One region of the Bacillus sp. JZ34 genome, then DNA from elsewhere that is predicted to be linked to it. Evidence: predicted binding sites of a transcription regulator. Region 1 holds the regulator's gene; each other region holds the start of a gene.
The links. The regulator Rex, encoded in region 1, represses fermentation and respiration genes when NADH is low (regulators of the CRP and FNR family bind a similar motif). The targets are predictions, from matches to a motif close to TTGTGAAATATTTCACAA.

Region 2: M1D90_RS11625 (nitrate reductase subunit alpha) is a predicted target of Rex. The motif match lies at 4,875-4,892, and genes of this name have one in related genera.
Region 3: M1D90_RS01140 (formate/nitrite transporter family protein) is a predicted target of Rex. The motif match lies at 2,201-2,218, and genes of this name have one in related genera.
Region 4: ric (iron-sulfur cluster repair di-iron protein) is a predicted target of Rex. The motif match lies at 5,730-5,747, and genes of this name have one in related genera.

The regions. Positions count from the first base shown of each region.
Region 1 is NZ_CP096403.1:3,721,512-3,729,578, reverse strand. It holds gene M1D90_RS18970 (ABC-F family ATP-binding cassette domain-containing protein) at 1-1,892, opposite strand, end outside; gene moaC (cyclic pyranopterin monophosphate synthase MoaC) at 2,039-2,545, shown strand; gene M1D90_RS18960 (redox-sensing transcriptional repressor Rex) at 2,549-3,193, shown strand; gene M1D90_RS18955 (twin-arginine translocase TatA/TatE family subunit) at 3,232-3,405, shown strand; gene tatC (twin-arginine translocase subunit TatC) at 3,412-4,188, shown strand; gene M1D90_RS18945 (YdiK family protein) at 4,233-4,424, opposite strand; gene M1D90_RS18940 (CPBP family intramembrane glutamic endopeptidase) at 4,424-5,158, opposite strand; gene groES (co-chaperone GroES) at 5,384-5,668, shown strand; gene groL (chaperonin GroEL) at 5,713-7,347, shown strand.
Region 2 is NZ_CP096403.1:2,321,029-2,329,095, forward strand. It holds gene M1D90_RS11595 (Crp/Fnr family transcriptional regulator) at 1-611, shown strand, start outside; gene M1D90_RS11600 (YwiC-like family protein) at 657-1,379, opposite strand; gene M1D90_RS11605 (cyclic nucleotide-binding domain-containing protein) at 1,529-1,996, shown strand; gene M1D90_RS11610 (TIGR04053 family radical SAM/SPASM domain-containing protein) at 2,109-3,212, shown strand; gene M1D90_RS11615 (DUF1858 domain-containing protein) at 3,322-3,546, shown strand; gene M1D90_RS11620 (DUF438 domain-containing protein) at 3,543-4,784, shown strand; gene M1D90_RS11625 (nitrate reductase subunit alpha) at 4,957-8,067, shown strand, end outside.
Region 3 is NZ_CP096403.1:236,135-244,201, reverse strand. It holds gene cydB (cytochrome d ubiquinol oxidase subunit II) at 1-105, opposite strand, end outside; gene M1D90_RS01145 (cytochrome ubiquinol oxidase subunit I) at 92-1,498, opposite strand; gene M1D90_RS01140 (formate/nitrite transporter family protein) at 2,289-3,077, shown strand; gene M1D90_RS01135 (DUF1259 domain-containing protein) at 3,162-3,551, shown strand; gene M1D90_RS01130 (malic enzyme-like NAD(P)-binding protein) at 3,569-4,900, opposite strand; gene nhaC (Na+/H+ antiporter NhaC) at 4,935-6,332, opposite strand; gene aspA (aspartate ammonia-lyase) at 6,575-8,002, opposite strand; gene M1D90_RS01115 (asparaginase) at 8,025-8,067, opposite strand, start outside.
Region 4 is NZ_CP096403.1:2,309,343-2,317,409, forward strand. It holds gene M1D90_RS11540 (TetR/AcrR family transcriptional regulator) at 1-325, shown strand, start outside; gene M1D90_RS11545 (alpha/beta hydrolase) at 683-1,819, shown strand; gene M1D90_RS11550 (GNAT family N-acetyltransferase) at 2,414-2,920, opposite strand; gene M1D90_RS11555 (YnfE family protein) at 2,947-3,204, opposite strand; gene M1D90_RS11560 (cellulase family glycosylhydrolase) at 3,303-4,850, opposite strand; gene M1D90_RS11565 (DUF1360 domain-containing protein) at 5,276-5,647, opposite strand; gene ric (iron-sulfur cluster repair di-iron protein) at 5,813-6,526, shown strand; gene M1D90_RS11575 (nitric-oxide reductase large subunit) at 6,571-8,067, opposite strand, start outside.

The DNA of each region.
Region 1 (8,067 bases):
AACAGTTGTTCAAGCTCCTCATTCAGCCGTTCATTTTCAGAGTGGATTTCCTGGACCTTCTCATGGTCTTGGAAGACGGCGGGGTCACACAGGAGCTCCTCATTTTTTTCGATCTGTTCTTCAATGTCCGTAATTCTTGTTTCGATTTCTTCAATCCTTCGCTGCCGCTGGCGTTCTTTTCTTTTCAGCTCTTTTTCTTCCTCATAGCTCTTTTTTGCGCCAGGTTTTTCGGAAGCGTTTTTCTGATGCTCTTCCGTCTGTTTTTCTAGTTCTTTCAGTTCAAGCTGCTGCGCTTTTTTTTCTGTGTAATAATCGTAGTCGCCTAAATATTCTTCTGCTTTGTCGCGGGAAAGCTCCAGTACTTTTGTCGCGATCCGGTTGATAAAATAGCGGTCATGGGACACAAATAATATCGTTCCCGGGTAATCGATCAAAGCGTTCTCCAAGACTTCCTTGCTGTCCAGGTCGAGATGGTTTGTCGGCTCATCAAGAATAAGGAAGTTCGCTTTTTGGAGCATCAGCTTGGCGAGGGCAAGCCTTGCTTTTTCGCCGCCGCTTAACGCGTGTACAGGTTTTAATACGTCTTCTCCCGAAAACAGGAAGTTGCCGAGGCAGGTCCGGATATCCTTTTCATTCATTTCCGGATAATCGTCCCAAAGCTCGTCAAGCACGCGTTTTGACGACGTCAATTCAGCCTGTTCCTGGTCATAGTAGCCGATTGAGACATGGGAGCCTGTCGCGATTGTTCCCGATACCGGCTGCAGCTTTTGAATCAATGCTTTTAAAAGGGTTGACTTGCCGATTCCGTTCGGTCCGACCAGTGCAACGCTTTCCCCGCGGGTAATGCGAAAGTTCAATGAACGGAGCAGCGGGGGCTGCTCCTGATAGCTTACTGTCAAGTCTTCCACCCGCAGTACATCGTTTCCGCTTTGCCTTGTAATTTCAAAGCGGAAAGACGCCGACTTTTCATCTCCGAGCGGTTTATCCATGATCTCCATCCGTTCAAGCTGCTTTCGTCTGCTCTGCGCCCGTTTCGTCGTCGAAGCTCTGGCCAGATTCCGGTCGACGAACTCCTGCAGCTTGGCGATTTCGTCCTGCTGCTTTTCATAAAGCTTTGTTTCCTTTTCCAGCTGTTCGGCTTTTAATTGGAGATAAGAGCTGTAGTTCCCGGTATATTTTTTGCTTTGGGACCGGCTGATCTCGTAAACTTGGGTAACCACTTTGTCAAGAAAGTACCTGTCATGGGAAACGATTAAAATCGCTCCGCTGTAATTTTGCAAATATTGTTCAAGCCATGTCAGGGTATCGATATCCAAGTGGTTTGTCGGTTCGTCCAAAATGAGGAGGTCGGGTTTTGTCAAAAGCATTTTTCCGAGGGCAAGCCTTGTTTTTTGACCTCCGCTTAAGTCCTGGACGCGGACGGAGTCGTCAAACCCCGCAAAGCCGAGCCCGTGCATGACGGATCTGACCTCTGCCTCATATTGGTAGCCGCCTTTGTCCTTGAACTCCTGCTGAAGCCTGTCATACGTCTTCATCAATGATTCAAGCATGTCCGGTCCGGCCTGCGCCATCTTTTCCTCGATCGCGCGCATTTCTTTTTCCATTTTTTTTAGAAAATCAAATACCGACAGCAATTCCTCTTTGAGCGTCAGCTTGGAATCGAGGCCGGAATGCTGGTCAAGGTAGCCCATCGTCAAATCTTTCGGCTTGATGATGTCCCCCTTTTCATATGAAAGTTTTCCTGCGATAATCTTTAGAAGAGTCGATTTTCCGGCGCCGTTGCGTCCGACGATCGCAATCCGGTCCCGAGATCTGACTTCGAGTTTTATATTCGTTAAAATCGTATCGGCTCCAAACGATTTTGAAAGTTGGTTCACTTGTAAAATCATCATGATCTTTCACCTCTTGTCTGCTATTTTAAGTGTAGCCTATCACTGCGCAGTCAGCAAACAATTAAGTGAAGTCTGGAAGATTTTAGCCAAAGAAAAAGACAGAATGAAAAAAATAGTGTATGATCGTTATAAGGAGAGTTCAGAACATGAATGAGTTTACACATTTTAATGAACAAGGCAGAGCCAAGATGGTTGATATAAGCGAAAAGGAAGCTTCAGTACGCACAGCTGCGGCTGTTTCAAGCGTGTCTATGAATCGAACAGTACATGAAAAAATCAAAAACCGGGAAATCGGAAAAGGCGATGTATTGTCGGTGGCGCAAGTGGCCGGAATCATGGCCGCAAAACAGACATCCGCCATCATCCCGATGTGCCATCCGATCGCTCTGAAAGGAGTCGACATCGCCTTTCGCTGGGAGGAGAAAGAACAGAAGAGCATCCTGCATATTCAATCTAAAGTGAAGACCAAAGGGAGCACAGGTGTGGAAATGGAAGCGTTAACTTCGGCCTCCGTATGTGCGCTGACCGTATATGACATGTGCAAAGCGGCGGATAAGGGAATGGTGATAGGACCGACCTTTCTTCTCGAAAAGACAGGCGGGAAAAACGGTGACTATAAAAGGGAAAAAGCTGATGTAGACATGGAGGATTAGTTTATGAACATGGATCATTCAAAAATTCCGCAAGCGACAGCGAAACGGTTGCCATTATATTATCGTTTTTTAAAAAACCTTCATGCATCCGGAAAACAGCGTGTATCTTCCGCTGAGCTGAGCGATGCCGTCAAAGTCGATTCTGCGACCATCCGCAGGGACTTCTCGTACTTCGGCGCGCTCGGAAAAAAAGGATACGGCTACAATGTCAATTATTTGCTGTCCTTTTTCAGAAAGACGCTTGATCAGGATGAAATGACGAACGTAACGCTCATTGGCGTGGGGAATTTGGGGACAGCCTTTCTCCATTACAATTTTATCAAAAATAATAATACAAAAATCGCCATGGCGTTTGACATCAATGAGGAAAAAATCGGAACCGAGGTCGGCGGTGTTCCCGTCTATGATCTGAATAGACTTGAAGAGCATATGACGGATGATATCCCCGTCGCCATTTTGACGGTACCGGCTCAAGCCGCACAGTCGATTACAGACAGGCTGGTGGAGCTTGGCATTAAAGGCATTCTTAATTTCACGCCGGCCCGCTTGAATGTGCCGGAACACATTCGCATTCATCATATAGATTTGGCGGTTGAACTTCAGTCGCTGGTGTATTTCATGAAACATTATTCAATGCAGGAAAAGTAAAACGGAAAACGAAAAATAAAGGAAAGGGGGCAGGCTTTATGCCAATCGGTCCTGGAAGCTTTATTTTAATTGTCGTGGTGGCGCTTTTGATATTCGGCCCGAAAAAACTTCCCGAGCTGGGAAGAGCAGCGGGAAACACGCTGAGGGAGTTTAAGAATGCGACAAAAGGTTTGGCTGACGACGATTCCGATAAAAAGAAAGAAGATCAGTAGGATAGGATGACATTTATGAAGGAAAGAGAAATGTCGCTGATAGAACATATCACAGAACTACGCAGACGGCTTGTGATCACTTTTTTCTTTTTTGTTTTATTTGTTGTGGCAGGCTTTTTATTGGCAAAGCCGCTGATTATCTATCTGCAGCAGACGGATGAAGCGAAGCTGCTGACGCTCAACGCGTTCAAGCTGACCGATCCTTTATTTGTGTACGTGCAGTTCGCTTTCATCATCGGCGCCGTCTTGACTTCGCCGCTTGTTTTATACCAGCTGTGGGCTTTCATTAGCCCGGGGCTGTATGAAAAAGAACGAAAAGTGACGCTCAGCTATATTCCGATATCGATTATTCTTTTTTTAGGCGGCATTGCCTTTTCTTACTTTATTTTATTTCCGTTTGTCGTGGACTTTATGACGAGAGTCTCAGATGATCTGAATGTCAACCAGGTCATCGGAATACACGAATATTTTCAGTTTCTGCTTCAGTTGACGCTTCCTTTTGGCTTATTGTTTCAGATGCCTGTGGTCATCATGTTTATCACAAGGCTCGGCCTCGTGACGCCGATGTTTTTGGCGAAAATCAGAAAATACGCATATTTTGTGTTGTTCGTCATCGCGGCGCTCATTACACCGCCTGAGCTTTTGTCGCATTTAATGGTCTCAGTGCCATTGCTCATTCTTTATGAAATCAGTATCGTGATTTCAAGAATATCCTACAGGCAGGCGCAAAAAACAATGATTCAAGAGGAAAATCAAGCGTTTTTGAACGACCATACAAAATAAGAGCCATTCTTTTTCAGAATGGCTCTTTTCCTTCACAAAAAAGGCTATTGATCTTTTCGTTTCATCTTGCCGGCCAGGGCGAACATTTTAAAGGAAATGCTGATATTATAGGCTGCGAAAAGCATCAGCAGGATCGTGTAAAAAGACCACATGCTTCCGGGCGAGGTTGCCGCCAGATATGTAAACAGCACACCCGTTAATAAATAAATCGCTCCCCAGAATTTAGGGCTTCTCATCATAGAAATCCTCCAATAATCATTTGCATTTTCTCGGCGTGTTTCAAATATTCTTCAATAGGCTCCCGGAATGTCTGCAGTAAGACGACGAGCGTATTCATGGCGACATGGGCGAAAATAGGCACGATAATCCGGTTGGTTCTGACATATAAAAAGGAGAATGTGAATCCCATTGCTGTATAAATGAGCAGATGGCTGAAATCCAAATGGACGACCGAGAAGAGCACCGAACTGAACAAAGCGGCAATGAAAAAATTCGTTTTCTCATAGATTGCACCGAAAATGATCTTTCTGAAAATGATTTCTTCAAGAATCGGACCAAATACAGAAGAGACAAACACCATCAGCGGCAATGCGGTGATGATTTCCATGATCCGCTGCGTATTTTCCGATTCCGGGTTGACCCCGAACAAGTACATTTCGATCGAAGCGGCAATTGACTGCGAAAACAAAGCGAGAAAAACGCCGGCTACCGCCCATCCGATTGACGCTCCAACCGATGCTTTCGGGCGGTTGCGAAGCGTCGTCTTCGGCACCGTCCGCAAAATCAGCAGCACGATAACGAGACAGAGGGTAAACGCGATGACAGACCAGACGCCTGTCAATGTAAGCTGGGCTTCAGCCTTTGGCTGTCCTTTGCCCACTCCCAAAAAGTAAAGAAGAGGCAAGCCGACAGCGGCCGACAATTGCATGAGAACGTATGCCAATATAATAAACCAGTATTGTTTTCTCAAGCTTTATGTACTCCTTTTCTAAAAATCTAATTCAGACTATGTTTATTGTAACACACTCTTTTTAAATTATAGGATGATAAGGACATGCGGAGAAATGTAAGCGCAAAAAAATTTGACCTTATCACTTGAAATTGCCTGGGAGATTCTTTATTATAAGAATTGTGTTAGCACTCACCGAGTGCGAGTGCTAAAATTACATATGAAAATATTGAGGAGGTTGTTTCATTGTTAAAGCCATTAGGTGATCGCGTTGTCATTGAGCTCGTTGAGTCTGAAGAAAAAACTGCCAGCGGAATCGTACTTCCTGACTCCGCAAAAGAAAAACCACAAGAGGGTAAAGTGGTTGCAGCCGGTTCAGGCCGTGTGTTAGAGAGCGGAGAGCGCGTTGCATTAGAAGTGAAAACAGGCGACCGCATCATCTTCTCAAAATATGCAGGTACCGAAGTGAAATATGAAGGTACTGACTACTTAATCTTGCGTGAAAGCGACATTTTAGCTGTTATCGGCTAAGTCATAAATAAAAACGAGACAATTATATAGGAGGTTCGAATAACATGGCAAAAGATATTAAGTTTAGCGAAGAAGCCCGCCGTTCAATGCTGCGCGGTGTAGATGCATTGGCGGATGCTGTAAAGGTAACTTTGGGACCTAAAGGACGCAACGTCGTTCTTGAGAAAAAATTCGGTTCTCCATTAATCACAAACGACGGTGTTACCATCGCGAAAGAAATCGAGCTTGAAGACGCGTTCGAAAACATGGGCGCAAAGCTTGTTGCTGAAGTTGCGAGCAAAACAAACGATGTTGCCGGTGACGGTACAACAACAGCGACAGTTCTAGCTCAAGCGATGATTCGCGAAGGTCTTAAAAACGTAACTGCCGGCGCTAACCCTGTAGGCGTGCGCAAAGGTATCGAGCAGGCTGTGGCTGTAGCGGTTGAAAGCCTGAAAGAAATCTCCAAACCAATCGAAGGCAAAGAATCAATCGCACAAGTTGCTTCAATCTCCGCTGCTGACGAAGAAGTCGGAAGCCTGATCGCTGAAGCGATGGAGCGCGTCGGCAACGACGGTGTCATCACGATCGAAGAATCAAAAGGATTCACAACAGAGCTTGAAGTGGTTGAAGGTATGCAGTTTGACCGCGGATATGCGTCTCCTTACATGGTGACAGATTCCGATAAGATGGAAGCGGTTCTTGAGAACCCGTACATCTTAGTAACAGACAAAAAAATCACAAACATTCAAGAAATCCTGCCGGTGCTTGAGCAAGTTGTTCAGCAAGGCAAACCGTTGCTTCTGATTGCTGAAGACGTTGAAGGTGAAGCTCTTGCAACATTGGTTGTCAACAAGCTTCGCGGAACATTCAACGCAGTGGCTGTTAAAGCGCCTGGATTCGGAGACCGCCGCAAAGCGATGCTCGAAGACATCTCGATCCTGACAGGTGCCGAAGTGATCACAGAAGATTTAGGTCTTGACCTTAAATCAACTCAAATCAACCAATTGGGACGCGCTTCTAAAGTTGTTGTGACAAAAGAAAACACAACAATCGTTGAAGGTGCGGGAGATACAGAGCAAATCGCGGCACGCGTCAACCAAATCCGCGCTCAAGTTGAAGAAACAACTTCTGAGTTCGATAAAGAAAAATTACAAGAGCGCCTAGCTAAGCTTGCAGGCGGCGTAGCTGTCATCAAAGTCGGCGCTGCGACTGAAACAGAATTGAAAGAACGCAAGCTTCGCATCGAAGACGCCCTGAACTCTACTCGCGCTGCGGTAGAAGAAGGAATCGTATCAGGCGGTGGTACAGCTCTTGTCAATGTTTACAATAAAGTAGCTGCCCTTGAAGCTGAAGGCGACGAACTGACTGGTATCAACATCGTTCTTCGCGCTCTTGAAGAACCAATCCGTCAAATCGCGCACAATGCGGGTCTTGAAGGATCTGTCATCGTTGAGCGCCTGAAAGGCGAAGCTATTGGTGTAGGCTACAACGCTGCAACAGGCGAATGGGTGAACATGATCGACAAAGGTATCGTTGACCCTACAAAAGTAACACGCTCAGCTCTGCAAAACGCAGCATCTGTAGCGGCTATGTTCCTGACAACTGAAGCAGTTGTTGCCGACAAGCCTGAAGAAAACAAAGGCGGCGCAGGAATGCCTGACATGGGCGGCATGGGCGGTATGGGTGGAATGATGTAAGCCCAGCGTCCAAAACGCTGATATATCAAGGAAAAGAGGCTCTTTTGAGAGCCTCTTTTTATTTTAACTTGCGATGACATATAATTACTACTTTAATCCATTGTGGTATAATTGGAACCTGGATTTTTAACAGAAAGGTTAAACAATTATGTCGCACAACAAACTAATGTTTTTGCTTTTATCATTTTCATCTATTATACATCTGCTCGGTACAATTTCTGACCCTGCGTCCAGCTGGAAGTCCTGGTTGGTGAACATTGCTTTCATTTTATTGGCCCTTCTCTTTTTAAATCTCACTTTAAAAGAAAAGAAAGAAAATCAACAGAACAAGTAACGGTACGCTCTTCTCAAAGAGAAGGGCATATATTTTATAAAGAATGAGCAGTCGGCCAGTGCCTCAGAAGTCATTGTTCTTTTCGGGGGGTTTTAAAAAAATGGTCAAAAAAATTGTAAATCGATTGAATTCATTTTCCCTGCTGGGGACAATCTTTTTTATCGGCAGTTATTTGACGTACAAATTTAATGGCATAGAGCTAGTTGGGTTCCTGTACTCAGGCATCACTTTTTTGATAATCCTGATAGCCACCACCATAATGTTAGTCAGGCTAAAAAGAAAAGGAACCAATGAAAATAAACAGGCTTAATGCATGCTTTATACTATTTTTAACTTCCCTCCATTAGTGTAACCTTTCTCATCCATAATATAGATGATCATTAAAG
Region 2 (8,067 bases), 1.4 Mb from region 1:
TCCTTTTTCAAGAAGGGATGGATGCGGAGGAACTGTATCTTATTCAGTCGGGACTTGTCCAAATCGGCAAATTGACGTCCGATGGCAAAGAACTGACACTCAGAATGTGCAAAAAAAATGATATTGTCGGGGAGCTTACGCTTTTTACAGAAGATGCGAAATATATGCTGAGCGCAAAGATCCTCTCTGATGGCGAAGTGTTGGTCATCAATAAAGATAAGCTTGAAAAAGAACTCATTCAAAACGGTGCAATGACGTTTGAGTTTATGAAATGGATGAGCACGCATTTGCGAAAGATTCAATCGAAAATCCGCGACCTTTTGCTGAATGGTAAAAAAGGCGCGCTCTACTCCACCTTGATCCGTCTCGCAAACAGCTACGGCATCACAAGAAGCGACGGGATTCTCATCAATATTGTGCTGACGAACCAGGACTTGGCGAAATTCTGCGCCGCCGCAAGGGAGAGCATCAACCGCATGCTGAGCGACCTCCGGAAGAACGGTGTCATTTCAATTGAGGAATCGGGAAAAATCGTCATTCATCAGCTCAACTATTTAAAACGCGAAATCGACTGTGAAAACTGCCCGCTCGACATCTGCAATATCGACTGAAAAAACGAAAACAAACAAGGACATGAAGCACAGTGTCCTTGTTTTTTACGTTTGCAGCAGAAAAACGATCAACACGGCCATAAAGAAACAGGCATTCACCAGCTCTGAGATTCCGATTGTCTTAATCGACAGTTTCCTTCCATGTAAAAACCACGCTCTGAAACTGCTCGGCACTACACCAAGCACGGCCCATCCTGCCCCCGCGGCCAGCGAGATGAACGGCAGGAATACGTGGTATCCCCATGAATAAAGTTTAAACCGATTGTTTTTCTTTTCGCGGATCATCGACTTGACATAAAAGGCGCTCCCTGTGAAAAACAAAGCGGACTGGATAAAAACAAACAATGCTTCACCATCAAGCTTCCCCGCTCCCATCCAGAAGCTTGCAAGCCCGCCCGCGCTGAAAACAAGGATTGCAGCAATATCATTTAAAAGCGCCCTGTCGTTGTTTCTTTTCGCATAATAAAGATTGATGAGAAAGAGCGGAAACAGCGGCAGCCCTAGAAAAACGAGCCGCGGCTCCAGCCAGACCGAAATAAGCAGGAAAACGATGGCCGGAATGCCGTAGATGAGAACCCATTTTTGATAGTAAACGATATTTTTCTTCTTCACCATCATCGTAGCCGGAAATGCCGCTAGATATAGAAACAGCCATCCGCAGAACAGCGGAATATGCTTTACATCCGCGCCCCCGGCGAACATGCCGAGAACAAACGGGATGACAAGCATCGCCCAGGCGCCGTGCTGCTTCGGTATGAACACTTTCATCACGAATCCTCCCTTCTTTTCTATTACATTATAAAAGTTTCGTCTTTTTTACACAGTGACATTTTGCATACAGGCGTGTGAAATAAATCACTGCGCCCTCCAGCCCGGCGCTTTATACTAAATGCTAATATATAGAAGGAGGATATACCATGGACCGGTTTGACTACTTATTGTTTCTGAAAAATCTTCCTATGTTTCTCGGGGTACCCCTTCCGATCATCAAAAGGCTGCTGAAAAACGGGAAGGTGATCGATATCCAGCCATCTCAGCATTCGCGATCGTTCCTTCATTCGCAATCCGTCTATTTTGTTTTAAAAGGGGAAGTTCATTTTTCTGACAGAAGACTTCCAGAAGAATCCCGAACGATCGCCGAGTGGGAAAAAGGCGATGTTTTCCCTATTGATCAAAAAGGCGAACCTTTCGTATCTCCGTTTATTTCAGTCAACACTGCCGCAGAAACCGCCGTACTTGAAATTCCATTTCATACTTTCAAAAAAATGATGACTTATAACCGCCAATTACAGACGAACTTTCTCATGCTGCTTCAGCAGAATTTGTATTTTTCCTACCAGCTTTTTTTGCGTTACCTCAACTCCTCCGCAGAAGACGACGCGTGAGAAGGGCCTCCCCCTTCTTTCCCTTCCTTTTCTAAATGTGATCTACTTAACTTTTTTTCTTTTTCATTTCCGCTACGATACACATGAATGCAAACGAAAGGACAGATGAAAGATGATACATTGCGATTTCGACAAGTCTCCGTTTATCGTCATTTGGGAGCTGACAAGAGCGTGCGAGCTCAAGTGCCTTCATTGCCGGGCATCGGCTCAAAATAAACGCGATCCGCGGGAGCTCACCCTGAAAGAGGGAAAAGATTTAATTGATCAAATTCATGCGATGGACAATCCCCTCCTCGTGCTGACAGGGGGTGACCCTTTAATGAGAGACGACGTATTCGCCATTATTGAGTATGCCGTCCAAAAAGGGGTTCGCGTCTCCATGACCCCGAGTGCTACGCCGAATGTTACAAGAGAAGCGATTCAATCAGCAAAAGAAATCGGCTTATCCCGATGGGCGTTCAGCTTGGACGGCCCAACCCGAGAGATTCATGATCATTTTCGAGGAACGGACGGTTCCTTTGACCTGACCATGAAGGCCATACGCTACATTCATGAATGCCATCTGCCTCTGCAGATTAATACCGTTATATCCGCTTATAACATCGATTACCTGGATGAAATGGCAAAGCTGATCGAAGAATTGAACTGTGTATTATGGAGTGTATTTTTTCTCGTCCCGACAGGCCGCGCGAAGCGGGAAGATATGATTTCGCCGGTGGACCATGAAAAAGTCTTTCTTTGGCTCAGCCGTTTGGCAAAAGAAGCGCCTTTTGACATCAAAACGACAGCAGCCCAGCACTACCGACGGGTCGTTATTCAACAAAAAATGCGGGAAGCGAAAGACCCCAACATGAAAATCCGTTATGAACACGCATTGCAGAAAGGGAAAATGGATGCGATCGGCGGATTGGGCCGGGCTCCGAAAGGTGTGAACGATGGCAACGGCTTTATGTTTATCTCCCATATCGGCGATGTATATCCAAGCGGACTCCTGCCGTTTAAAGCCGGAAACATCCGCGAACAGCCGCTGGCTGAGATTTATCGCGAATCACCGATCTTTAAGGATTTGCGAAATCCGGACGGATTTAAAGGAAAATGCGGCGTCTGTGAATTCCGCCATGTGTGCGGCGGTTCGCGCTCACGTGCCTATGCTCTGACAGGCGATTATCTGGAAAGCGACCCGAGCTGTATTTATATTCCGAAGGCTTTGCGCTGAAAAATGTGATGTACGTCACATTTTTTTCAGCATACTTGTATTACGGTATAGATGAGAATGATCATCACTATCAAAGGATGTGATCCCTCTGCATAATAAAAAAATTGATTTGAACGATTCCGTATACGAACTTTGCACATTGCATCCTGAACTAAAAGCCGTGATGAAGGAAGCCGGGTTTAAAAACATAACGAAGCCCGGCATGCTGGAAACAGCCGGGCGTATCGTGACGATTCCGAAAGGCGCACGAATGATGCAAATCGAATGGCCGCATGTCTTAGACATATTGAAAGCGCACGGATTTGACCCCGTTTGGAAAGGAGAAAAACAATGAGCGAAATGATTAACAACCGGGAAACGCAGCAAGGTCTGCCAGAGGAAAAAAAGCAGCTTCTGAAAGAAATCATCATCGACCTTCATAAAGGAAAACCGCTTGCCGACGTCAAAAAACGGTTTGAAAAGGCGTTCGGTTCAGTCAATGCTGAAGAAATCGCTCAGCTGGAACAGGCGTTAATGAAGGAAGAAGGCATTACCCCCGAAGAAATTCAAGAGCTTTGTTCCGTTCACGCCGCTGTGTTTAAAGGATCGATTGAAGACATTCACCGCGCTGACGCCGATAAGCAGCCAGGCCATCCCGTTCATACTTTTATGAAAGAAAATAAAGAAATCGACCTCCTTTTGAACTTTAAAATGCAGCTTCATTTGGAACGTTTTGAAAAAGAAGATCACCGCGACAACATTCTCAAGCTACTCACAGACTTAAACTTGCTCGCCGATGTCGACAAACATTACAGCAGAAAAGAAAATCTTCTCTTCCCCTATTTAGAAAAGTATGGAATTACTGGGCCCAGCCAAGTGATGTGGGCTGTCGATGATTTTATCCGCAAGAGCATCAAAGAAGTGAAGCGTTTGTTGGAAGAGTATACGCCGGACAAAAAAGATGAAGTCATCCGCGAGCTAACGTTTATCATTCAAGAAGGCACGGAAATGATTTATAAAGAAGAAAATATCCTCTTGCCGATGGCGCTCAGAACGCTGACAGAAGACGAATGGCTGAAAATCGCGGCTGAAAGCGACGAGATAGGATATTGCCTGACTGCTCCGGAAACGGTGTGGAAGCCTGAACGCCATCAGCTCAAAACAACAGAAGAGGCGGCTGACGGATATGTCAGGCTCTCTACTGGTATTCTGTCCGTGGCCCAGCTTGAGCACATGATGAACCATCTTCCGGTCGATATCACCTTCATCGATGAAAACGATGTGGTCCGCTATTTTTCACACGGAAAGGAACGGATTTTCGCAAGGACAAAAGCCGTAATCGGCCGGACCGTCCAAAACTGCCATCCGCCGGCAAGCGTCCACATCGTCAACAAACTTCTTGACGACTTTAAATCAGGCAAAAAAGACGTTGAAGACTTTTGGATCAAATTTAAAGACAAATACGTGTTCATCCGCTATTTTGCCGTACGCGATGAAAACGGCCGCTATATCGGAACTTTGGAATTCACCCAGAACATCGCCCCGATTCAAGAGATTACCGGGGAAAAGAGAATTTTGAACACGAGCGATTGACCCATTCGACAGCCCGCTTCCATGCAGGCTGTTTTTTTGTCCTCCCTCTCCCCTCCTGAAAATGTGACAAATTTGTGAAAACCCGAAACCATGTGACAAATTTAACAAGGTCCAGCGCCTCCTCCATATATAGTGAGGGTAGCATCACTGACTCAGAAGGAGTGAACCAGCAATGAAAAAAAAGAAACAGAGTCCCATTTTCAGGAGATTAAATTATTTCTCTCCTATTGAACGCCATTCCAATCAACACAGCCAAACCACTTATGAAGACCGGAATTGGGAAGATGTATACAGAAATAGATGGCAGCATGATAAAGTGGTTCGCTCTACCCACGGGGTGAACTGTACAGGCTCCTGCAGCTGGAATATCTACGTCAAAAACGGAATCGTCACATGGGAAGGGCAGCGACTCGATTACCCTTCGACTGGCCCTGATATGCCGGACTTTGAACCGCGCGGCTGTCCGAGGGGAGCGAGCTTTTCCTGGTATATATACAGCCCGCTCCGCGTGAAATATCCGTATGTACGCGGTGTGCTGATCCAGATGTGGCGCGAGGCGCTAAACAGCAGCAAAAATCCGCTGGAAGCATGGAAATCAATTATCGAAAACCCTGAAAAAGCAAAGGCCTATAAACAGGCGCGCGGAAAAGGCGGATTTGTCCGCGCCGAATGGAGCGAAGTCCTGAAGCTGATTTCGGCTTCCCTTCTGTACACCATTGCCAAATACGGTCCTGACCGAAATGTCGGCTTCTCGCCGATTCCAGCCATGTCGATGCTCAGCCACGCAGCAGGGTCACGCTTTATGTCCCTGATCGGCGGGCCGATGCTGAGCTTCTATGACTGGTATGCCGACCTCCCTCCTGCTTCACCGCAAATTTGGGGAGATCAAACCGACGTTCCGGAAAGCAGCGACTGGTACAATTCAGGCTACATCATGACATGGGGTTCTAATGTGCCGCTTACCAGAACGCCTGACGCTCACTTTTTAGCCGAAGCCCGCTATAAAGGGGCAAAAGTGATTTCGATCAGCCCGGACTTTGCCGAGTCCTCAAAGTTTTCCGATGATTGGCTGAGCATCAGACAAGGCACGGACGGCGCACTGGCCATGGCGATGGGCCACGTCATTCTCCAAGACTTTTATGTCAACCAGAAAACGGAGCGTTTTATTGATTATGCAAAACAATATACCGATTTCCCGTTTTTGGTGACTTTGAAAGAGGAAAACGGAACGTTCACAGCAGGCCGCTTCCTCCATGCTAAAGATATCGGGCGTGCGACAGAACATGATGAGTGGAAGCCTGCCGTTTGGGATGAAGACACAGATGGATTTGCGATTCCGCAGGGCACGATGGGCTCCCGCTGGGACGGCCAAGGAAAATGGAATCTGCGCATGGTTGATGAGGATTCAGAAAAACCAATCACACCTCGGCTTTCCATGCTTGGACACGAAGATATGATCGGCACGGTCAACATTCCTTACTTCTCACATGACGGCAATAAAGTGCTTGAAAGACCGCTTCCGATCAAAAAAATGATTCTGGACGGCGAGGAAGTTTTTGTTTCTACCGTTTTCGACCTGACGCTCGCCAACTATGGCGTCAACCGCGGAATTGACGGACAGACGCCGGCATCATTTGATGATCCTGAACCGTTTACACCGGCTTGGCAAGAGCCGATTACCGGCATTAAAAGTGAAATGGTGATCAAGATCGCGAGGGAATTCGCGCAAAATGCGATTGACACAGAGGGCCGTTCAATGATCATTGTCGGCGCCGGGATTAACCATTGGTTCAATTCAGACACCATTTACAGAGCTGTGCTGAACCTTGTGCTTCTCGTCGGAGCTCAAGGGGTTAACGGAGGCGGCTGGGCCCACTATGTCGGCCAGGAAAAACTCCGGCCGGCCGAAGGATGGCAGACGATCGCGACGGCAAAAGACTGGGGAGGTCCTGCCAAACTGCAAAACGGAACATCATTTTTCTACTTCGCTACCGACCAGTGGCGCTATGAAGATCAGGAAATTAGCGGGCTTGCTTCCCCTATCGCAAAAACATCGCGCTACAAGCACCACGCCGATTACAATGTGCTGGCGGCAAGACTCGGATGGCTTCCATCGTATCCGACGTTTGAGAAAAACGGTATTGATCTGTATAAAGAAGCAGAAAAAGCAGGCGCTGAGAACGCTCAGCAAGTCGGAAGCTATATCGCCAGACAGCTTGAGGAGAAAAATCTCAAGTTTTCGATTGAAGATCCTGACAATGAAAAGAACTTCCCGAGAAATCTATTTGTCTGGAGAGCCAACTTAATCTCGAGCTCCGGCAAAGGTCATGAATATTTTCTGAAGCACTTGCTCGGCACGACTAACGGACTGATGAACGATGATCAGGATAGCATCCGTCCCGAAGAAATCACATGGCGTGACAAAGCGCCTGAAGGCAAACTCGACTTACTGGTCAATCTCGATTTCCGGATGGCGGGAACAGCCCTTTATTCAGACATCGTGCTCCCTGCGGCCACCTGGTACGAAAAACACGATCTCAGCAGCACGGATATGCATCCGTTCATCCACCCGTTTAACCCGGCAATTAGCGCGCCGTGGGAAGCAAAGTCTGATTGGGATATTTTCAAAGCATTGGCAAAAGCGGTTTCCAATCTGGCTGAAGAAATGGACATGGAACCTGTAAAAGAGGCTGTTGCGACTCCTCTTCTCCATGACACTCCACAGGAAATGGCGCAGCCGCTCGGGAAAATCAAAGATTGGAGCAAAGGCGACTGCCCTGCCGTTCCCGGCAAAACAATGCCGCAAATTCATGTTGTGGAACGGGATTACAAGCAGATTTTCAATAAGATGACATCGCTTGGGCCGAATGTTGTCAAACAGCCGTTTGGTACGAAAGGTATGAACTGGTCTGTTGAAGCGGAATATGATTCCCTCAAAAAAACGCTCGGCGTCGTAAAAGACGACACGATCGCCAAAGGCTGTCCTGACATCAGTGATGCAAGACAGGCTGCGGAAGCGGTATTGACCCTCTCTTCCACTTCAAACGGGAAAGTAGCCGTTAAAGCGTGGGAATCGCTTGAAAAAATAACGAATCTTGAGTTGAAAGACTTAGCTGAAGAACGGGAAGAGGAATGCTTTACATTTGAGCAAATTTCGGCTCAGCCGAAAACGGTGATCACCTCCCCTGCTTTCAGCGGTTCTGAAAAAGGCGGACGGCGCTATTCTCCGTTTACAACGAACGTTGAAAAACTGATTCCGTGGAGAACGCTGACCGGCAGACAG
Region 3 (8,067 bases), 910 kb from region 1:
AAACCGGGTCGCCATTCCGACGCCGAAATCAAAACCTTCAAGAAAGAAAAAACCGATGAACAGCACAGCGACTAATATAAACCAAAGTTCATTAAGAGATACCATGGTAAACCTCCTGATCAAACGGGTCTGTCGATACGGAATCATCATGATGGTGGTCATGGTGTGCAGCCCCTTTTTTAATCTCCCGCACAAACAAGTAGACAAGAACGAGCGCCAGTACAAGATAAATCGCTGTAAACGCGATGACGGAAAACAGCAGCATTCCCGCTGATACGTTCGGCGACACGGACTGCGCCGTTGTCAAAATACCGAACACCGTCCACGGCTGGCGTCCGATTTCAGTCATGATCCACCCCGCCGTATTTGCAATGAATGGAAAGGCGATTAAAGCCACCATCGTCCGCAAAAACCATTTGCTTGTTTCAAGTCTTTTACGGAAGCTGAGATAGAGGCCAGTCAAAGCGGCAACGATCATTAAAAGTCCTGAACCGGCCATGATTCTGAAGCTCCAGAACGTCGTTTTCACCGGCGGAATATAATTTCCTTCTCCGTATTTTTCTTCATATTGCTTTTGCAGCGTCTTCATTCCGGGCACATCGCCGCTGAATTGTTTATAAGCCAAATAGCTGAGCGCATACGGGATGCTGAGCTCTGATTTGTTTTCCTGCTTGTCCGCGTCAATGTTCGCAAGCACCGTCCAAGCTGCAGGATCACCGCTGTCATCCCAAAGCGCTTCGCTGGCAGCCATTTTCATCGGCTGGCTCTTCATCAGATGCTGGGCCTGCTCATGTCCGCTGAACGCTACGCCGATGCCGGAAACAAGCGCCACAATCATCGCGATTTGAAAGGATTTTTTAAAAAAGAGCAATTCCTGTTTTTTCAGCATTTTATACGCGCTGACACCGGCAATGAAAAACGCTCCAGTGGCAAGCGCACCGAAAATGACGTGCGGAAATTCAACCCATAGCTGCGGGTTTTTAATAATCGCAAAGAAATCGGTCATTTCCGCGCGGCCGTTTTTGATCGCGAATCCGACAGGCTCCTGCATAAACGAGTTGGCCGCTAAAATCCAAAACGCCGACATGATCGTTCCAAGCGAAACAAGCCAGATGGACAGCAAATGAATCTTCTTCGGAAGCCGGTCCCAGCCAAATATCCACAAACCGATAAACGTCGATTCCATAAAGAAAGCAAGCAGCGCCTCCACCGCGAGCGGAGCGCCGAATACATCACCGACAAAGCGGGAGTACTCCGACCAGTTCATTCCGAACTGAAATTCCTGTAGAATCCCGGTGACCACACCGACTGCAAAATTAATTAAAAATAAGTGCCCCCAAAATTTAGCCATCGTTCTGTAAATGTCTTTTTTCTTTACGACGTATAGAGTTTCCATTAAAGCAACCATAAAGACAAGCCCGATTGACATCGGCACAAAAATAAAGTGAAAGATCGTTGTTGAAGCAAATTGAAATCTTGCCAAAATGAGTTCGTCCACTGTTCCAGTCTCCTCCTCTTTGTTCTAGCCGGACCGTTGCCGAATGGCATCACCCTTGCTCAAAGTTTCACATGAATCTTATGAATATGATCACAGACAAAAGGGTGACCTTGGCCCGCATTGATGTTCCGATATTATCCGGATGGTTATTTATACCTGTACTTTACCGCGAATCCCTTCTTAAATAAAGTACATATTCCCTAATTTATGGATGTCATTGTGACAATTATCCGAAGAAATTATAGATATTTTGTGACGCGGTGGTTAACAAGAACTAAATCAGCATGAGAAAAATGCCCCTCATTCCCGCGGAGCATTTCGTCATTCAACGATTGCGATTCTCTGCGCAAAGCCTTGCGGATCAAAAGAATACCGTTATATGCAATCAAACAAATTCGGCGCTTTCCTTCAGTTTGAAAACGCCTGACGGAAAGTCCTGCTATTTTGTCCAATCTGTGAAATCTTCCCTCAGCCTTTTGCGCACGTCCTTCATCTATGCTTTCATACAGCACCAGCTGATTGCACTGCGCATTTAACCTGCTTGCTGCCGTATCCCTCCCTGTCGAGCTATCTTTGAAACATCGCTCCCTCAGGCTTTTACGAATGGATGGAATATTTATTACTTAAAAATAAACAATAACGATACCTTGTTTATTCTATGAAAATCGAACCATACATTTGTTCAAACAAAGTACACAAAATTTGTGAAATGTTTCACAATATCCTGCTATACTTAGTTTGTATTTATGATAGATACTTCTTAAGTAAACACTTGATGGTGGTGGAAAACATGGAATCAAAATCACTTGTTCTAGTCGAAGAGCTTGCCTTAAAAAAGCAAAGCATCTTTATGCAAAGCCCGCTTCGTTATCTTTTACGAGCTATGCTGGCCAGTATGTTTATCGGGTTCGGAGTCATTGTAGCGTTTAAAACGGGGAATCTATTTTATGTTGAACATTCTCCGTTCACATATCCAATTGCAGCAATCACATTCGGGGGCGCCATCATTCTGATCGTCTATGGCGGAGGAGATTTATTTACGGGAAATACATTTTATTATACATTGGCTGCGCTTCGTAAAAAAATGCATTGGCCCGCTGTTATCAAGCTGTGGATGTTCAGCTATGCAGGAAATTTAATGGGCGCCGTGTTTTTCGCAGGCCTCATCTTTGCGACCGGTTTATTTAAGGATCCTTCTTCCACCGGCTTTATACTTAGCGTGGCGGAACATAAAATGAATACGCCGGTGACCGAATTGTTCTTCAAAGCGATTTTGTGTAACTGGCTAGTCTGCCTTGCGTTCTTTGTTCCGATGGCGCAAAAAGGAGACGGAGCGAAAATGTTCTCTATGATGCTGTTTGTTTTTACTTTCTTTATTTCCGGTTATGAACACAGCATCGCGAACATGGCCACTTTTGCCGTCTCTCTGGTCACCGAGCATCCGGATACGATTTCGATTGCAGGCGCAATCCATAACTTGATTCCGGTAACCCTCGGGAACCTGATCGGAGGCGCGTTTATGATGGGCTTCATGTACCACTATGCAAACAAGCCGGGCGGTGAAGAAATCATCAAATAAAAAGATTGTCCATTTTTAAAGGATTCTAAATATGCAGGTTCCCTTCATAAAATCGTGGTAACTTTAAAAATGGAGGTTCAGCAGATGCAAAGTTTTCATTCGCTTTGCCAGCAGTTTGGACATATTTTAAATGGGGAGCCGCACATTGAACACGGTGTCTGTTCTGTCAGCATCAAACGGAATTTGCGCGTCACGATTCAAGGAAGGCCAAGCCGTGGAGTCGGCATGGAAGAAGTCATGTTCGAGTCGCTCGATCAAAACGGAATCGCCTTGAATATGGCCGAAGTTGCCATTTTGCCTGAAGAAATTCCGTTGTTTACAAAAAAGCTTGTCGATCAAGGCATCATCATCAGCGCTCTCCACAATCATTGGATTTTTACAAAACCGAATATTTTATATATTCATTTTCAATCTGTAGAACCGCCGTTAACATTCGCAAGAAAAACAGCTGCCGCTTTATCCGTATTGCGATAAAGCAGCAGCTGTTTTCTTTATCCGTTCATTTTTCCCATTTCTGAAAGTGCGACCCTTTCGACTGCTTTGGCCACAATCTCGTGAACATCAGGATTCAGCGGATCAGGCACAAGATCGCCTTGTTTTGTGCAGGATGCGATCGCTTCGGCGGCCGCGACCAGCATTGGGTGGCTGATCGATTCCGCTCCGGCATTTAACACGCCCCTGAAAATACCGGGGAACCCCAGCACATTGTTGACAGACCGTCCATCCGCAGCGTAGGCTGCCCCGGCCTCAAGCGCATCCTCAGGCTCAATCTCCGGCTTCGGATTGGACAGAGCCAAAATCACCTGGCCTTCCCGAACCCATTTCTTATTGATCAATCCCGGAACGCCGGTTGTCGCGACGATGATATCGCAGCTTTCCATCAATTCTTCGATGCTTTCAGCCGCATGGCCGCCATAGTTCTCTAAACGCGCCATCGCCTCAAGCGATTTATCCGTTCCGATGACACGTTTTACCCCATATGCCATAAACATTCTGCAGATCGCGACCCCTGCCGCACCCAGGCCGATTTGGCCGACATGGGCCTGCTTCAGATCGACCCCTGCACTCTTGGCGGCTGAAATGGCGGCCGCCAGTGTCACCACCGCAGTACCGTGCTGGTCGTCATGCATGACCGGAATATTCAGGTCGTTTTTCAGGCGCTCTTCGATTTCAAAACAATGCGGTGAACCGATGTCTTCAAGCAAAATACCGCTAAATCCGGGCCCAATGTTTTTAACCGTCCGCACGATTTCGTCAGGATCATTCGTATCAAGCAGAATCGGAACTCCGCTGATGTCTGCAAGCTGGTCGAAAAGCGCGGCCTTCCCTTCCATAACAGGCATTCCCGCCACAGGCCCAATGTCTCCCAAGCCTAGGATGGCCGTACCGTCCGTTACAATTGCAACCGAATTGCCGATGCCTGTATAGATATTCGCTTTTTGCGGCTCTTCTTTAATAAGCTCGCACACATTCGCGACACCCGGCGTATACACCCGCCGCAGATCAGCGAGCGAGCGAATCGGCATCTTGCTTTTCACGCGGATTTTGCCGCCTTCATGTGCAGCCAGTACGTCATCTGAAACGGTATGAAGATGGATGCCTTCTTTTAAGTTGCGGATCACTTCAAGGATCTCGGTAAGCTGTTCTTCATGCTCAACTTGAACCGTAATGTTCCGCATCGTATAATTCGGCCCCACCTTGATCGTTTCAACCTCTCCGATATCACCGCCGGCAAGGCCGATCGCCGTTGTCACCTTTCCAAGGTTTCCTGGTGCTGAAGGGATTTCCAGCATCAAATTCCGAATAATATTGTTGCCATTCATAACAGAATACCTCCATCAATTGTTTTAAAATCGGCTACTGAACCGGCGAGTCTTTTTTATCGGTGTACCAAATAAATTTACCTGTGTATCCGTACAAAATCGCAAGGCCGATTGAAACAAAGCTCAGCCACATGAACGGCAGATAAGAGAAGGTTGACACGCCGAGAATCCCCGCCATATATATACCGTTGTCTGACCACGGCACCATGCCTGACGTCATCGTACCGCCGACTTCCGCGTTTCTGGAGAGCACCCTCCGGTCAATTCCGAGCTTGTCATAGCTTTTCTCCATAATTTTCGGTGTTAAAATGAGCGAGACGTACATCGCGCAGCCGAACACATTCGCCAGGAAAGCGACGATAATCGTCGAGAATGTGACGTCGCCGGCAGAAGTCAGCTTTTGCTGGAATTTGGACACGATCACTTTTAGAACGCCTAAGTGCTCCAAAAGGCCGCCAAAGCCCAGACCGAGAATGATAACGACGACCGAACCGAGCATGCCTTGAATTCCTCCGCGGTTTAAGAGCTCGTCCATAAATTTGATCCCGGTGTCGATGGAAAAGCCGTTGTATGCCGTGCCAAGTGCATCCGCAAAATTCATGCCTTGGAAGACCGCAGCCCAGATCGCCCCCAAAAGTGCGCCGATCGCGATCGTCGGCACAGACGGCTTTCTCATGGCCAAAAGAACGATAACGATAACAGCCGGAACAAGCATCCAAATATGAATATCAAACGTGTTTTGCAAAGAAGATTTCAAAAATTCGACTTTCTGCAAATCGACATTTTTACTACCGTAAATAAATCCGGTAATGGTGAACAACACCGCCGTGATCAAATAGGCGGGAACCGACAAATACAACATCGCTCTGACATGGGTAATCACTTCGACCTTTGAAAGGGATGACGCAAGCACTGTACTATCGGAAAGCGGTGATAATTTATCTCCGAAATAGGCGCCGGACAGCACGGCTCCGGCTACAAGCGGAAGCGGTAGCCCCAGCCCTTCACCGATTGCCATCATGGCGATCCCGGCCGTTCCTACAGTACCCCAAGACGTACCTGTGGCCACAGAGGTGATCGAACAAATAATGAGCGTGGCAAGCAGGAATATGCTCGGATGGATAAACTCAAGCCCGTAATAAATCAAAGTCGGCACAACACCGCCGGCTATCCATGTACCGATCAGAGCGCCGACGGCAATCAGGATCAATATCGCTTCGAGTCCGTTTGAAATTCCGTTTGTAATCGATTTTTGCAAATCTTCATACCGGTGCCCCAGGCGCAGACCGAGCAAAATCACTAAAAACCATGAAATAAACAATGCCAGCTGAATCGGCAGATCAAATTTGACTGTAAATGAACAAACTATCGCTAAAAATGCACCTAATACACAAATGATTTCCAACATTGATGGCAACCGTGCTGTTTTCAACCTAAATCCCCCTTGTTATTGAAACGCTTTCAAAATAAGCTACATAAAAATAGCAATCTGCTTCAATTTTTTCTTAAAAATTTAACTAACAACGAACAGTATACCACGAAAAAGGCTGACGCGGTACCACTTCACCGCTGTTGTCCTTTCTCTTCATAAAGTTATTGAAGGAAAGCGAAAACACTCTGTGTTTCTATCCCGGTAAAATGCTTCAGAGTGTTTTCGCGTACTGTTTTTTCAGCTTAATCCCGATTTAAAAGTTCAGCCCCGGCAATCCCCGGTTTTGTCATTTCATAAGGATTCAAAATCAGATCAAGCTCTTCTTCTGTCAACACATCGTTTTGAAGACAGAGATCGCGGACGGATTGCCCTGTTAAAATCGCTTCTCTTGCAATTCTTGCAGCTGCTTCGTAGCCAAGATGCGGGTTGACCGCAGTAATGACGCCTGCGCTTTTTTCTACATATGCCTTTAAGCGTTTTTCATTCGCTTCGATTCCTGCTACACAGTGATCGGTAAACGAACGGAATCCGTTGTTCATGATGCTGATGGACTGCAGGAGATTAAAGACGAGCACTGGCTCCATCACATTCAGTTCGAGCTGTCCGGCTTCAGAAGCGAGACAAATCGTATTGTCGTTTCCGATGACTTGGAATGCGATTTGGTTGATCAGCTCGGCCATAACCGGATTGACTTTCCCCGGCATGATGGATGAACCCGGCTGTCTTGCCGGAAGAGAAATCTCAGCAAGTCCTGCACGCGGACCTGATGCCATCAACCGAAGGTCGTTGGCGATTTTCGACATGTTCATCATGCATACTTTTAATGCAGCCGAAACTTCAGTGTACGCGTCCGTATTTTGCGTCGCATCCACCAGATGGTCAGCGCCGACTAGCGGAAGACCGCTGATCTCAGCCAAGTGCTTGACAACATTTTCAATATAGCGCGGATCCGCGTTCAATCCCGTTCCAACCGCGGTAGCGCCCATATTGACTTCATACAGATGCTGACGCGATTGTTTAATCCGTTTGATGTCGCGTTCAATCACGCGGCTGTAAGCTTCAAATTCCTGCCCAAGGCGGATCGGCACTGCGTCTTGAAGATGTGTGCGGCCCATTTTAATGACGTGGTCAAAGTCGCGCGCTTTTTTCTTAAACGCGTCAAGCATGTATTCCATTGTGTCCAGCAGCTTTTCCAGCTGCTTGAGCGTTGAAATGTGAATCGCCGTCGGGAATACGTCGTTTGTCGATTGAGACATGTTAACGTGCGTATTCGGACTCAGGTGAATATACTCGCCTTTGTTGTGGCCGAGCAGTTCAAGTGCACGGTTTCCGATGACTTCGTTCGCGTTCATATTCATTGAAGTTCCTGCGCCGCCTTGAATCGGATCAACGATGAATTGATCGTGCAGCTTTCCTTCAAGGATCTCATCAGCGGCTTGGACAATGGCATCTCCAAGGCCTTTATAAAGACGTTTTGTCTCCATGTTGGCAAGCGCGGCCGCTTTTTTCACCACTGCCAGCGCTTTGATCATTTCTTCGTGGACTTTATATCCTGTAATTGGAAAGTTCTCCGCTGCCCGCAATGTCTGAATACCGTAGTAGACATCGGCCGGAATCTTTTTTTCTCCGAGAAAATCCTTTTCCGTCCGGTATGTCATTTCAGTTTTCATTTTTTAACCCTGCTTTCTTTTTTTAGATGATGATATCGTCTGCAATTGGCGTTTCCATAATCTTT
Region 4 (8,067 bases), 1.4 Mb from region 1:
TCAAATATATGACTTTTTAAAAGAAACCCAAGTCCGTTTTCATGCATTGCCAAATGTAGCTTTTTTGCAGGCAATGTCCTTTAAGGCGCCTGCTGAAGTAAGCGATTTTATTTCAGCCCAATACCTTTTATATCTGCATACTTTAAAAGAACAGGTAGCGAATGTTTTTAAGGAATCGGATGTGAACTGTCCGCCGGAGAAATGTGCGATAGGCTTTATTACGCTTTATGACGGGCTTAACATTCAACTGGTATACGAAAACAAACAATCATTTGAACGGTCTTTAGAGATATCATTTGATATTTTTTGGCGCGGACTATTGTAGGTGCATCTGATTTAATTTAGAGCTGGAATCCATGGTTGAAAGGCAGAAGGGGGGGGGCCGCTTGTCTGGAGTTATTTTTGGAATCGTATGCTTCTTTCTTGTGTTTTATTTCCTAAACTATATCGGTCAAAAGTTAATATCTAGAAAATCACCTGTGAATCATAAGATTATCATTTCGATTTCATTTGTAGAAGCTCTTATTTCACTAACTTTAGTCTATTACCGTCCCCCATTTTTATAATAACAAATTAATTTTAAGTTACCTCCATTAAGAAGTGTCTATATCTAATTGTGGCTTTTCTTTGAATCTTCAGCAAGTACTTTGCTGACTTTTATTAATTAAGGGGGAACAAGAAAATGAAAACTTATGACGCATTTCCAGAACCAATTGGCGGCTATACTGTCGGTCGAACCCAGATGGATTTTGATTACACGGCATCAGACCACTCAAAAAGAGAACTGACGGCGTTTGTGTACTATCCGTCCGACAGTAGCGAAGGCAAGACTGCATCAACGTACATGTTTCCTGAGGTCTACGAAATGCTTGATGAGCAGCCACTTCTCACTGCGTTGAAGGATGCTTACTCTATAGATATCAAGACCCAGTGTTACGACGACCTTGCTCTCTCCGGGAAGGAAAAGCGCTATCCGGTGTTATTCTATGTTTGCGGCGGGGGCGGTTCTCCAGAATGGGGTACAGTGATCTGTACAGACTTGGCAAGCATGGGATATGTTGTGGTAAGCATCGGCCATCAGAATAGCACGATGTATAAGCGTAAAGATGGGCGCCTGTTTAATGTATCAAAGGATTTTTCGGATGCCATTATGGCGTTTTCTGAAGATCCGGAGATGCTGGCGTTGGCTGGTAAGATGGAGATTCGGCCTGACGATGAAACTGCCATTGAGATGTGCCGTAACGTGCTTACACTGCCGATACTTGCCAAGTTAACAAAGTATAGTGAATTACAGGCAGAAGATGTAAGGTATGTAGCCGATTATCTTTACAAACTGGACTCTGGAGAACTGAATTCCATCTTTAAGGGCAGATTGTTGCTTGACATCGGCATGGGCATAGTCGGACATTCTTATGGAGGGCCTACGACGGCGATTGTTTGCCGGGACGACGACCGGTTCGCCTGCGGGATTGGCTTGGATAGCGGTGCGTTCGGCCTTCGCGACAGCGACCTGAAGAAACCCTTTTTGCTACTGTTTTCTGAACCTAACTATAATATGAATGCGATCATTGGCGCTAACAACAGCATGGAAACCTATTATTTCTCTGTTGATCGTGCTGCGCATTTAGATTACTGCGACATCGTGTTTACCAGTGTTAATGAGGAACTCAGAGGCGAACGGGATGCTATGGAGATGCGAAATCTTGTTACAAACTATACGAAGAACTTTTTTGATCATTACATACTGCAGAAGGCTGCAAGTGTGGAAAGTCTGGCATACGATGGCGTGGACTTGATCAAGAAGACCAGCAACAAGTGACATAGCCGAGAGGTTGCTGATAAACGCATGTCAAAGAGCTAGCCGTACAGACACAGAGCCGATAACCACGTAATAGGGTTATCGGCTCTCTCATATTTCAGGCATTGTTTTTAAGTGATACAAGCTTTTATCTAGATACTGAGATGAGTGTTGATTTGGGAGAATCGCGTCCAATTAAAACTAAATGAATATGCAAACTGCATGCTTAATGTATGGAATGAAGTTAATACATTACATGTGAATGCTGATGTTGAAGTCAATGAACTATTACATATAATGTTGTGAACATTTCAAATCAGTAAAGTAAAGTTGAAAAAACCAGCCAAAATTACAATGTAAGTTAAAGGAGTTTGCGAAGAATGGGTTATAGGAATGGAAATTATGGCTGCATTTTATGTCAAAGTTTAGTGAAAGTAGTTCATGGGCTAATGCAACCAAGGGTTTTGTGTCGTACAGCTGATGGAGGAACATTGCATAATCCTGACCTTCATTTTTTCTAGTTTACATAATATATATTCTCGGAAGTTAAGGATTGAAAAGAAATTCTGTCTCAATCTCAAAGTATACTCAAGTTAGTGAGACAGAATAAAAATTTTATCGATAAACTGAATATACGGCAATTTCTTTTCCCCATTTATGTATCGTTTTTTCTAAAGTCATGCCGATTCGTTCGGCAACTTTTCTGGACGGCAGATTTTTCGCATCAGGTAAAGATACGATTTTTTTCAGGTGAAATGACTCAAATCCATACTGTTTGCATGCTGATGCTGCTTCGGTTGCATAGCCGTTTTTCCAGACGCTCCGTTTAAACAAATAGCCGATTTCCATTTCGTCCGATCCTTCGACTTCCTGTGGCACGATGCCGCATTGACCTAGAAATTCGCCTGTTTGTTTATGTTCGGCAACCCACAGACCGGTTCCATGTTTTTCATAGTTTTCAAGTGTCCAGTCGATCCATTGCAATGTCTGTTTTTCATTCTTTGTCGATGGATAATATCCCATGGCTGTCGGGTCAGAAAAGATTTCGAGCAGGTTTTCCGCGTCATCACGCCTCATTTTTCGCAAAATCATCCGGTCTGTCTTCATGATCGTATCTTTCATGGTTCTTCTCCCCCTTATTTTATTGATTATGAAGACGTTAATTCCCGATAAACCGTTTCTAATTCTTCCATTGTCAGATCTCCGTATGCGCATTTAATCACGGCATCTGCGAATTCATCATAGTCGTCATCTGTTGAAAAACCTTGCTGGAGCGTTTTGGCGTAAAGCGCGATTTGTTTTTTTCGCTTTTCAATGTCTTCCTCTTTGCCTGCGTAATCAGGTCCATTGATCGTGTCGTAGTTTTCCTTGACAAGCATCATGTATTGCTGCAATGTTTCATTCATACATCCATCTCCTTTCATGTTTACAAAAATATTCCTCATTCCTTCCATTATAATATATACGAAAACGGACACCAAATTCGGTGTCCGTTAATGTGCCGTTATTTAGGTTCAGCGCCCCAAATCAGTTTTCCATTCTCATACAACGTGATTTTTTTCGTATTTTTAAATGTGTTTGAACCTGAAGAAAATGAATAGTCGCCGCTTTGGGCATAATTGCTCCAGTTGTCATTGTGAAGACGGATCTGGATTTCGCCTGTACTTGCACCCGGCGCTAATGTACCGTTTTTAAATCCTACTTCAAGATACGTGTCTGCTCCGTTTACCGCTTTTTTTAATTGGACGAATTTGTGCGTGATTTTGCTGCAGCCGATTTGGGCATAGTCGCAGTCAAAATTTTGTCCTTTGTGATTCGTTTTATACCAATAGCGGACAGTGATTCGATTTAAAGACACGGTTTTTTTGCTGTTGTTTTTAATGTTGAGCTGAGGGCGGATTTGGTTGCCGTTTACATTGTTGTCCCCCGCTCTGTATTGTACTGCTATCGTGTTGGCTGCAGCGCCGCTGTCTTGACCTGGTTTATCCTGATCCTTTTTCTGGTCTTTTTGATCTGACCCTTTCGAATCCGATCCAGAGTCTCCTGACGAACCGTTTGATCCGCTGCGGATGTTTTCCCTGACGAATTTACCTGATGAGGATAAGTCGGATTGAGACCATCCTCCCTTTTTAGAGGCGCCGGAGTTTAAAGCAGCTGACGACTCTTGTTTGTCGCACAAGCTCCAGTTTACCCAGCTGATTTTTTTGCTGTCTAAATATTTCAGCCACTCCCTGGATTGGTCGAGGTAGACACCGCCGTTTCCGGAAGCATCGCTCGTTCCCCATTCTGTGACGAAAATCGGCGCTCCTTTGCTGAGTGCATAGTCTGCTTTATCCCGCAAAGACTGACCGTGCGTACCCGCATAAAAATGGAGCGCGTACATGACATTGCCGTCTTTCAGCTGATTGTCCGCCGCATCGTTGACATCTTGGCTCCAAGTGCCTGTCCCAACGATCACAATATTTTTCGGAGAATTTTTGCGGATCACGGACAAAATGTCTTCAGCGTAAGGTTTAATGTCACGGTTCCAGTTGACATCGCCGTTCGGCTCGTTGGCAATTTCAAAAATGACGTTTGGCGTCTTGCCGTAAAGCCTTGACATTTCGTTGAAAAACTCTTTTGCTTTCGCTTTGTTTTGGTTTGGATTGCCGTCGCTCAGTATGTGCCAGTCGATGATCACATAGATTCCGAGTTCTTTTGCCGCTTCGACGGCTTCCTTCACTTTGTTTTTAACCGACGGATTGTCAATATAGCCGCCTTCACCCGTATACATAGCCGCGCGGAAGACATTGATGCCCCAGTCGTCTCTCAGCCATTTTAACGAGTCTTTGTTGACATAATCGCCATACCACTGCAGCCCGTGTGAACTGATTCCTTTCAGCTGAACCGCTTTTCCTTTTTGATTGACGAGCTGCGTACCTTTCAAGGTGAGCTGTCCGTTTACAGCAACGGGTGTTTGAGAAGCGGCAGACGCTTTAGGTGCGATGATACCGCTGATGCCGAGTGTTGCTACCATGAAGCAGGCGATGAAGACAGAAATGGAACGTTTCATGTATGACATTCTTTTTCCTCCAATGATGTTATTTTCCAAAAACACTTTCTGGCAGACATTTTCACCCCTTTCTTGGCTTGTAGCACGTTACTGATTGTAAAAAAACTATTCATTGATTGTCTATCAACCATATTTCACGTTTTTTTCGTTTTGAAAATCTATCTATTTCCTCTTTTCGTATGAAATGGGAGGTCTGAATGCTAATGATGAAAAGCTAAAAAAGTATGACCGGGGACTTTGTGCTTCCTTTTTCTCTCAATTCGAAATTTTAAAACCTGATTCTTCTTCAAAATAATGTCTTCCCTCTGCCTAAAATGCGGCAACCGGGAAAAAATCGCTGTAAAAAGTTCACAAAGCGGACATGTTCTCTCTGCTGTTTGTGTCATTTTATTGTCAAAAAAATAAAACCATCCGCTTGGAATGGTTTATTTCTTTAAATCAGAGAAAAAGCTGACAAGTTTTGTTGCGACACCGACAAACGTTTCAAGAATCGCCTGTCCACCTGCGACCGATAAAATTAAAATTAACGGGAATATCGTTTTTGGGACAATCAGATACCCGACAGCAATGATCAAAGCGCACCATATCCCTGCGCACCAATAGCAATTCAGCAAATAGCCGAAGTTTGATTTCGGCACTTTTTTCGTTTCTACATGCCCTTGTTCATCAACCGTCTGCTTTTTCTTCATGAACGGTTTCCGGATAAACTCCGTGATCTTGTCAAAAACAATCAAATGAGTTAGCCGGTAACTGGCGAGAATCAGCATCGTAAATGTAAGCCAGGATAAATGCTCCATTGCAGGCCTCCAACATGAAAAGTTATCTATAGCTATTTCCCGATTTCTTCTGACTTATTGCTTTTTTTGTCATTTTTCCCGAATGTGATGTAGATCACGATTTTCCATCTGTGAACCCGTTACATTTAACCCATAGCATAAAAAACACTTCAGGAGGTTTTACAAATGAAAGCAGTATTTGATCAAAACACAAAAACAGGTGATATTGTTACGCGTTTTCCAAGAGCCAGCAGGCTGCTGAAAGAATATCGCATCGACTTTTGCTGCGGGGGCAACCGCCCGATCGGTGAAGCGATAAAAGAACAGGATTTAAATGAAGAAGAAATTTTAGCAAAAATCAATACATTATATCAAGAGACAAAGACATTGAACGCAAAAGAGACGAACTGGAGTGAAGCCCCGTATTCACAGCTGATCGACCATGTGATTCATACGCACCATGCTTACCTGTATGAGGTGCTTCCTGAACTATCAGGCTTTGTCACAAAAGTCTACCGGGTTCACGGCATCCATCATCCGGAACTCGCCCAGGTCCATCAATTGTTCCATCAGCTGAAAACTGAACTGGAACACCATCTCTTTCAGGAAGAGGAACTCATTTTCCCGAAAGTGACGGCCTATGAAGAGACGCGATCAATGGACAGCCTGGCAGAAGCGGTTCAGGCGATCGACGTCCTTGAACAAGAGCATGAAGCCGCAGGCAGCATCTTGAAGGAACTGAGAAAAGTGACCAATGACTATACCCTTCCTGAAGGGGCATGCACAACATATACACTGACTTACTTAAAGCTTGATGAATTGGAAACAGATCTTTTTCAGCACATTCACCTGGAAAACAATATTTTGTTCCCGCGGCTTGAAGCGGAAGCCAATCAATAAAATAAAAAGACAGAGGATTTCACTTCCTCTGTCTTTTTGTTTATCTATTCATCTGAAGCAATGTCTTTAACTGGAAGCGCTTCTCCTTCCTGATGCGTCGGTTTGCGGAGATGGAATAATGCTCTGATGCTGAATATGACCAAAATCACGATTCCGGCTAAAAAGATCGTATCCGGCACAGCCCTCCAAGTCAGCAGCGTTTGCACCGTATCCTGCTGTAAAAACTCAGGCGCCCTTGAGCTCCAGTACCCGTCTTCAAACGCTTTTTTCAATTGAAGAAAACCGACCGGCAACAAATTGATAAACACCATTCCGAACAAGCCGATGTTCAGCGACCAGCAGGCTATTTTCAGCCATTTATCATTCCACGCTTCTTTTTTGGCGATATTGCGTAGCGTATACAGCCAGACAGCAATGGCAAACATGCCGTACACGCCCATCATCGCCCCGTGCCCGTGGGCAGGTGTCAGGAACTGGCCGTGCTCAAAATAGCTGACAGCAGGCAGATTGATCAAAAAGCCCAATACCCCTGCACCGACCAGATTCCAGATCGCCGTTGAAATCAAGAACCAGAACGTTGCTTTATACGGGAAATGATGGCCTCCGTCTTTCATCATCTTGTATTGTTCATAAGCTTCCAATACAAGCAGGGTAAGAGGAATCACTTCCAGGCATGAGAAGACGGAACCGAGGCCGATCCAAACTTCGGAAGAACCGTTGTAATAGTAATGATGTCCGATCCCGATGACACCGCTCCCCAGCAGGATCGTCAGTTGAAAATAAAGCGTTCTGACGGTCGATTTTTTCGTAACCAGGTTCATTTGCACGAGCAAAAAGCCGATGACCACGACGGCAAAGACTTCAAAAATCCCTTCCACCCAAAGATGGATAATCCACCACCGCCAAAAATCCGACATTGTAATATTTGTGCCGGGATTAAAGAAAAAGGCTGCACCGTAAAACAGCGGAATGGCGATCGAAGAATAAAACAGCAGATGAATCAAACCGCCTTTATCAGATTCCCGCTTGAGGCCGCTCTTAATGCCTCTGAAAACGATAAACAGCCATATCAGCATGCCGAGTGCGAGAATGACCTGCCAGAAGCGGCCGAGTTCAATATATTCCATTCCTTGGTGGCCGAATAAGAACCAGTTGTTTCCTAAAAGGCCTTTCGCTCCGAGCCATTCGCCAGCCATGCTTCCGCCGACAAGGACGATCAGCGCCCAAAACAGAATATCGACAAGCAGCCCCTGCCTTTTCGGCTCGCGGCCTCCGACAAGCGGCGCTGCATAAATGCCCATACCGAGCCATGAAGTCGCAATCCAGAAGATCGCCAGCTGGAGGTGAAATCCCTTAGATATGCTGAATGGCAACATATCCCTGATCCAATCGATCCCAAAAAAGCTGTCCGGCTCAATATAATAGTGGGCAAGCAAAGCTCCGAACATAGCCTGAACAAAAAACAGCAGCGACACAACGGCGAAATATTTTCCGGTTTTAACCTGTGATGCCGTAAGCGGCTGTTTATCCAGATCAAATAC